One region of the Paenibacillus sp. J23TS9 genome, then DNA from elsewhere that is predicted to be linked to it. Evidence: a T-box and tRNA genes for the amino acid it is inferred to sense, from the RefSeq annotation. Region 1 holds a T-box; the other holds one or more tRNA genes.
What was found. A T-box is a leader RNA that pairs with one kind of tRNA and senses whether it is charged. The one in region 1 lies ahead of KJS65_RS09390 (glutamine--tRNA ligase/YqeY domain fusion protein), so its partner is inferred to be a tRNA-Gln.

Region 1 (3,384 bases):
ACTATAACTGTTCAAAAAAAATAAAGCAGAGAAAGGCGATCTCTTCCGCATGATGGGAAGCAGATCGCCTTTTTTTATCCTTTTGCCTTTTTCCACGAATCTTTTAAAGAAACAATTCGATTGAACACTTGTTTGTTCTCTGCTGTATATCTGGTATCCAGACAATAATAGCCATGTCTAATGAATTGATAAGTCTCACCAAAACCCACATTTTTCATGCAGGGCTCCAGGATCGCTTCCTCTACTTTGACAAACGATTCCGGATTCATCATATCTTCCCACTTGTTGTCGGATTCCAAGATCATGGACTTTTCCTTCAGAAGCTTATCATACAAATGGATCTCTGCTGTTACGCCGTGCGCAGCCGAAACCCAATGGATGGTCGACTTAACCTTTCGCGCATTGAATCCGGACCCGCTCTTGGTCAATGGATCATAGGTGCAGTGCAGCTCGGTGATGTCTCCCGTAGACGAGTCCTTTACCACATGCTCGCATTTTATAAAATAAGCCCCTTTCAGCCGAACCTCGGAACCTGGAAACAAGCGGTGAAACCCGGTTACAGGCACTTCCATAAAATCTTCTCTTTCAATATATAGTTCTCTTGAAAAAGGGATCTCCCTGGTGCCCATCACTTCATTTATTTCATTATTTTTGATGCTCAGCATTTCGGTTTGTTTTTCCGGATAGTTCGAAATGATGACTTTGATGGGATCCAGGATAGCCATCACGCTAACTGCCCGCTCCTTCAGGTCCTGCCGGATGAAATGATCCAGCATTGCAGCATCCACAGCCGTATTTTGGCGGAACACCCCGATTTCATTCAGAAATAGCTTGATTGCCTCCGGCGTGACTCCTCTTCGACGTAGTCCTTTTAATGTTGGAAGTCTTGGATCGTCCCAACCGTCTACATATCCCCCTTCGACCAGTTCTCTCAGATACCTTTTGCTCGTGACTAGGCCAGATATATTTAACCGTCCAAATTCTCTTTGTTTGGGAGGCTCCACAACCTCAAGCTCACTCAACACCCAATCATACAGGGGACGATGATCCCTAAATTCTGACGAGCATAACGAATGCGTAATTCCTTCCAACCAATCCTGTATCGGATGGGCAAAATCATACATCGGGTAAATACACCATTCATTTCGCGTGCGGTAATGCTCAGCATGAATAATTCGGTATAGGACAGGATCACGTAAATTCATGTTTGGTGAGGACATGTCGATTTTGGCCCGCAAAACCTTGGAGGAGGTCGGAAAACTCCCTTTTTTCATGTGTTCAAACAAGTTCAGATTCTCTTCTACAGACCGCTTCCGGTACGGACTATCCTTCCCTGGTTCGGTTAACGTGCCTCGATACTCCGTCATTTGTTCCGGGGTCAGATCGCATACATATGCCTTTCCATTGCAGATCAATTGTTTAGCTGCTTCATAATATGACTCAGAATAATCCGAACCAAAATACACAGGCGGTTTATGTCCGAGCCATTCGATATCTTCCCTGATGGCTTCCACATACTTCATATCCTCTTTTAAAGGATTCGTATCATCAAAACGCAGGTTAAATGTCCCATTAAATTTATTCGCGATGGAGTGATTGACATGTATCGCATAAGCGCTGCCAATATGCAGATAACCGTTAGGCTCGGGAGGAAATCTTGTAGCGACAGGTCTGTGATATACCCCGTTATGCACATCATCCTCCACTATCTTCGTTAAAAAATCCGTAACTTCTTCTTTCTCTCGATCATGATTCATGGGTGAAACCTCCTTAACATATTTGTGAATTTTAGAAAAACAAAAAAATCCCGCCTCCAAGACTGTAGTCTTGGGGACGAGATTTGGTTTTCGCGGTACCACCCCTGTTTGCGGAGCTATCACTATCTCCGCCTCTTCAGGTACGGCAGTCACGTTGATTGCTTATACCCTAGCTCTGTAACAGGAGCTCCTGTTGCATCATCCCTTTTCGAAAAGTTCCGATGCACCGCTCAGAGGCTTGGTTCGATGAATTTCATCCTGCTCCTTTTCAGCTGCCGGAGCTCTCTGTACGGAATCCGTTTCATTTACTCTTCTCTTCATCGCGTTTATGGTTTGGTACATATTATCATCATCTTATGCAAAAGTAAACTTGCAGTGTGTTGGCATAAACATTGTTGTCCTCAACATATACTCGATTCTGAAGGTAAGCAATCGCCTCTTTCCATGAAGCATCATTGCGTTTAGGGGCGGGAACGTATATGTGATGGTGTAGCCATGTAATACAGTTCAACCAAATGATTGGGGGGTGCAAAATGGGGAAAAATTACTTAAAGTCATCCGTAAAAGGTGCAATCATGGGAGGTGCAATGACCGGTGGTTGGTTACTGGCAGACCTGCTTCTTCCGGAGCCTTGGGGGGACGTGGTCTTATTTACGGCAATGGCCGTGTTGAACATAGGGATCGGGTGGAAGATCGGCAAAATGTTCGAACAGCAAGAGTCCGCAAGAGTAGGCACCGAAGCCATCGAAACCACTGAAGCCAAAAGTACGACCAGCCTCGAATCTCATTCATAGGATGAGACCCTTATTTTATCCTCTATAAATAAACAAAAAAAGATAAGGTGCTGATGATTGATTACCAGCTCCTTATCTTTTTTATTCACGTTATTCTATACGATGAGGGGACGGCAAATGATCCATATAAAAATGATACCAATTTTTGTAGATGAAATGTTCCACATCTTCTTCGCTGTAATTCTTCTGTAGCAATTCGATCAGTTGATGATATTTCCCTGCATGTTCCAAGCCGGCGATTTTCTCTTTGATTCCGTCGAAATCAGAGCCGAATCCGATATGCCGGCTGCCGCCCAGCGAACAAATATGATCGATGTGAGACAATAAACGATCCATCGTTACCGGTTCCTCCGCATGCACGAAAGGCGGGACAAAGGTTAGCCCCATAACTCCCCCGGTTCGGATGATCGAAGTAATCTGCTCATCATTCAGATTTCTGAGTTTCGGGCAGATTCTGCTGGAATTGGAGTGAGAGGCAATAAACGGCTTATCGGATTGTGTCAGCAGCTCCCAGAAGGCCTTCTCGGATAGATGCGATACGTCCAGGATCAGGCCCAGCCGGTTGCATTCTGTGATCAGGTTCAATCCTTGTGCCGTGAAGCCTCCCTGCCGCTGCTCAAGAACGCCATCCGCAGCCCAATTCGCGTAGTTCCACGTAATGCCGATACTCCGAACGCCCAAATAATATAAAATTCTCAGATAAGTTAAGTTCCCCTGAAGCGCATCCACGCCTTCAAGCGACAACAGCGCCCCAATTAGGCCTTTGTTATGGGCATGCCTTAAATCGTCTTGGGTTTGGATCAAATGAATTTGCCGGTTTGAGATAATTCGTT
Region 2 (3,384 bases), 1.3 Mb from region 1:
ATGCATGGAGCTGACCAATACTAATCGGTCGAGGGCTTATCCTAAAAAGTTTACCGTAGGGAAACTTGCTTCGGAAGCGTTACGCTTTGCAACGGAGTGAGGGCTACGGAGACCATTTCTAAACACACAAATTCGTTTCGTATCTAGTTTTCAGGGAGTCAATAAAGCTTTTTAAGGCTCTAGCAGCTTTAAAAAGAAAAAAATGGCTTTTGGCATTTGGCGATGCTGATTCCTGAATATAAGCATTTTGAAAAGAATGCTCCGTTTGGTGGCGATAGCGGAGGGGTTCCACGCGTACCCATCCCGAACACGACCGTTAAGCCCTCCAGCGCCGATGGTACTTGGACCGAAGGGTCCTGGGAGAGTAGGACGCCGCCAAGCGGAAACCACATCTTTGTGGTATTTTTTTTGCCCAACACTTGCATTTACATAGTAATAATGTTCCCTGATAGCTCAGTTGGTAGAGCACTCGACTGTTAATCGAGTTGTCACAGGTTCGAGTCCTGTTCGGGGAGTCAAATCCTCAGAAAGTGAAGAGTGGCTTTGAAGCATATTCTGATCACTTTCTGGGGAACCCATAAGCATGTGGAGAGGTGTCCGAGCTGGCCGAAGGAGCACGATTGGAAATCGTGTAGGCGCCAAAAGCGTCTCGAGGGTTCGAATCCCTCTCTCTCCGCCAGCATTCATCTCTTATATATAAGGCCCGTTGGTCAAGGGGTTAAGACACCTCCCTTTCACGGAGGTAACAGGGGTTCGAATCCCCTACGGGTCACCATTAAATTTACGCTTCGATTGGGGATGAGAACCCATAAGGGTTCGTCGGAGCATGAACTTCGGTAGCACTGCATCGCAGTCTTGAGCGAAGTGAGAGTATCCCTACGGGTCACCATTTATTATTGCTTATCAAGTAATACGAATCCCATGGAGGCTTAGCTCAGCTGGGAGAGCATCTGCCTTACAAGCAGAGGGTCGGGGGTTCGAACCCCTCAGCCTCCACCATAAAACTTTATACTTTTATTACTGACGCGGGGTGGAGCAGCCCGGTAGCTCGTCGGGCTCATAACCCGAAGGTCGCAGGTTCAAATCCTGCCCCCGCAACCAATTATCTTTCTTACATAGAAAGTGTGCCTCTGTGGAACCGTGGTGTAGAGGCCTAACATGCCTGCCTGTCACGCAGGAGATCGCGGGTTCGAATCCCGTCGGTTCCGCCATTTAATTTAGCTTCAGGGATGAGAATCCTGTATTAAACAATTACACTTCGCCGGTGTAGCTCAATTGGTAGAGCAACTGACTTGTAATCAGTAGGTTGGGGGTTCAAGTCCTCTCGCCGGCACCAGATTTTTTATATGGCGGTCGTGGCGAAGGGGTTAACGCACCGGATTGTGGCTCCGGCACTCGGGGGTTCAAGTCCCCTCGATCGCCCCATTATTTTTTGACTATTGGGGATTAGCCAAGCGGTAAGGCAACGGACTTTGACTCCGTCATGCATAGGTTCAAATCCTATATCCCCAGCCATTTTTCACCTCGGTGAATATTTGAGCCATTAGCTCAGTTGGTAGAGCACCTGACTTTTAATCAGGGTGTCGAAGGTTCGAGTCCTTCATGGCTCACCAGTTATTTAAAAGTGTGCGCGTGTGGCGGAATTGGCAGACGCACTAGACTTAGGATCTAGCGTCTTTGACGTGGGGGTTCAAGTCCCTCCACGCGCACCATGTTTATGCGGACGTGGCTCAGCGGTAGAGCATCGCCTTGCCAAGGCGAGGGTCGCGGGTTCGATTCCCGTCGTCCGCTCCATTTAACTGTATTACCTCTGCATCGGGATGTAGCTCAGCTTGGTAGAGCACCTGGTTTGGGACCAGGGGGTCGCATGTTCAAATCGTGTCATCCCGATACTTTCTTTTCGATGCGGGTGTAGTTCAATGGTAGAACTTCAGCCTTCCAAGCTGATAGCGTGGGTTCGATTCCCATCACCCGCTCCATACATAAAACATAACGCCGAAAGGCGTTTTTTTATTGAGCGGTTGTGTGGGAGAGAACCCACGCAGCGTGGGGGCGACCGTCCGAGGCCTGCTTCACCGGGTAGTCCCACCGAGGACGCGCGTCAACATTTCCTCTATACCGCGAGCTGGAAGCTCGCATTTGAATCAAAATGTTGAGTATTCCCATCACCCGCTCCATACATAAAACATAACGCCGAAAGGCGTTTTTTTATTTGAGCGGTTGTGTAGGAGAGAACCGACGCAGCGTGGGGGCGACCGTCCGAGCCTGCTTCACCGGGTAGTCCCACCGAGGACGCGCGTCAACATTTCCTCTATATCGCGAGCTGGAAGCTCGTATTTGAATCAGGATGTTGAGTATTCCCATCACCCGCTCCATACATAAAACATAACGCCGAAAGGCGTTTTTTATTTGTATTGCTTATATTAGATCATAAAAAGGGCCAGTGGAGTTATCATTCCAGAGGCCCTTTTTGTGTCGTCCATGCAAAGCTACATCATAACGCGTGTGTGACCCAGAAAATGTATGGCTGCTGAAAAGCCAGCACCGATCATTGCTGCACGGCTGCCGAGTGTGGAAAATGCGATTTCAAGCTGCTGCTTATGATAGGGAAGCGTACACCTTGCTACAACTTGCTGCATCGGACCTTCTAACCATCCCCGGGCTTCGGAGAGCGCGCCTCCGATGACAATCAGCTCAGGATTGAAGCTGTTAATAAGATTGGTCAGTCCAATGCCAAGATAGGTGCCCATCACGGCGAACTGCTGGCATGCAGCGGCATTACCTTGATCGGCGTAACGGATAAGCTCGCGTGTATGATAAGCAGGCAGCTCCAAAGCTGCAAGATCATAGGCTTTTTCGGATGCATACAATTCCCAGCAGCCTCGGCTGCCGCAGCTGCACGGTGTTCCTTCCGCTTCGATGCACATATGTCCGGTCTCACCGGCGTATCCTCTGGAACCCTTGTAGAGCTCTCCACCGATAATGATCCCGGAGCCGATTCCTGAGCCTGCGCTGATATAGAGCAGATGCCTTACATCTTCACCTCTGCCAAAATTGAGCTCTCCAAGAGCACCGCTGTTGGCTTCATTGTCAATAATAACGGGGATCGAGAAGTTTTCCTCTAGCAGCTCACGCAGATGAATCTTCTCCCAACCGAGATTGGGAGCAAAGAGTACCACCCCATGCTCATCTACCATGCCTGGAACACCGACACCGATGCCTACAATACCGTAATGAGTTAATGGAGCCGCGTCTATAAGTGTGGCGATCATAGTCTTCATGGCTTCAAAGACATATGGAAGATCATGCTGGTAAAGAGGAGACTCAGCTTCGCGAAGCACGGATCCGTTCAGATCGCACAGCACAGCGGTAAGCTGTTTGACG

Region 2: it encodes a tRNA-Gln, which carries the amino acid that the T-box ahead of KJS65_RS09390 (glutamine--tRNA ligase/YqeY domain fusion protein) is inferred to sense. The anticodon was not compared.

The regions. Positions count from the first base shown of each region.
Region 1 is NZ_BOSG01000001.1:1,992,354-1,995,737, forward strand. It holds gene KJS65_RS09385 (sulfurtransferase TusA family protein) at 1-24, shown strand, start outside; gene KJS65_RS09390 (glutamine--tRNA ligase/YqeY domain fusion protein) at 75-1,757, opposite strand; T-box leader at 1,827-2,087, opposite strand; gene KJS65_RS09395 (hypothetical protein) at 2,345-2,551, shown strand; gene KJS65_RS09400 (dipeptidase) at 2,642-3,384, opposite strand, start outside.
Region 2 is NZ_BOSG01000001.1:3,331,366-3,334,749, reverse strand. It holds partial or broken rRNA gene KJS65_RS15580 (23S ribosomal RNA) at 1-44, shown strand, start outside; rRNA gene rrf (5S ribosomal RNA) at 265-381, shown strand; tRNA gene KJS65_RS15570 (tRNA-Asn) at 443-515, shown strand; tRNA gene KJS65_RS15565 (tRNA-Ser) at 588-679, shown strand; tRNA gene KJS65_RS15560 (tRNA-Glu) at 701-775, shown strand; tRNA gene KJS65_RS15555 (tRNA-Val) at 924-999, shown strand; tRNA gene KJS65_RS15550 (tRNA-Met) at 1,025-1,101, shown strand; tRNA gene KJS65_RS15545 (tRNA-Asp) at 1,135-1,211, shown strand; tRNA gene KJS65_RS15540 (tRNA-Thr) at 1,261-1,336, shown strand; tRNA gene KJS65_RS15535 (tRNA-His) at 1,350-1,425, shown strand; tRNA gene KJS65_RS15530 (tRNA-Gln) at 1,441-1,515, shown strand; tRNA gene KJS65_RS15525 (tRNA-Lys) at 1,538-1,613, shown strand; tRNA gene KJS65_RS15520 (tRNA-Leu) at 1,629-1,712, shown strand; tRNA gene KJS65_RS15515 (tRNA-Gly) at 1,720-1,794, shown strand; tRNA gene KJS65_RS15510 (tRNA-Pro) at 1,817-1,890, shown strand; tRNA gene KJS65_RS15505 (tRNA-Gly) at 1,906-1,979, shown strand; gene KJS65_RS15500 (ROK family transcriptional regulator) at 2,490-3,384, opposite strand, start outside.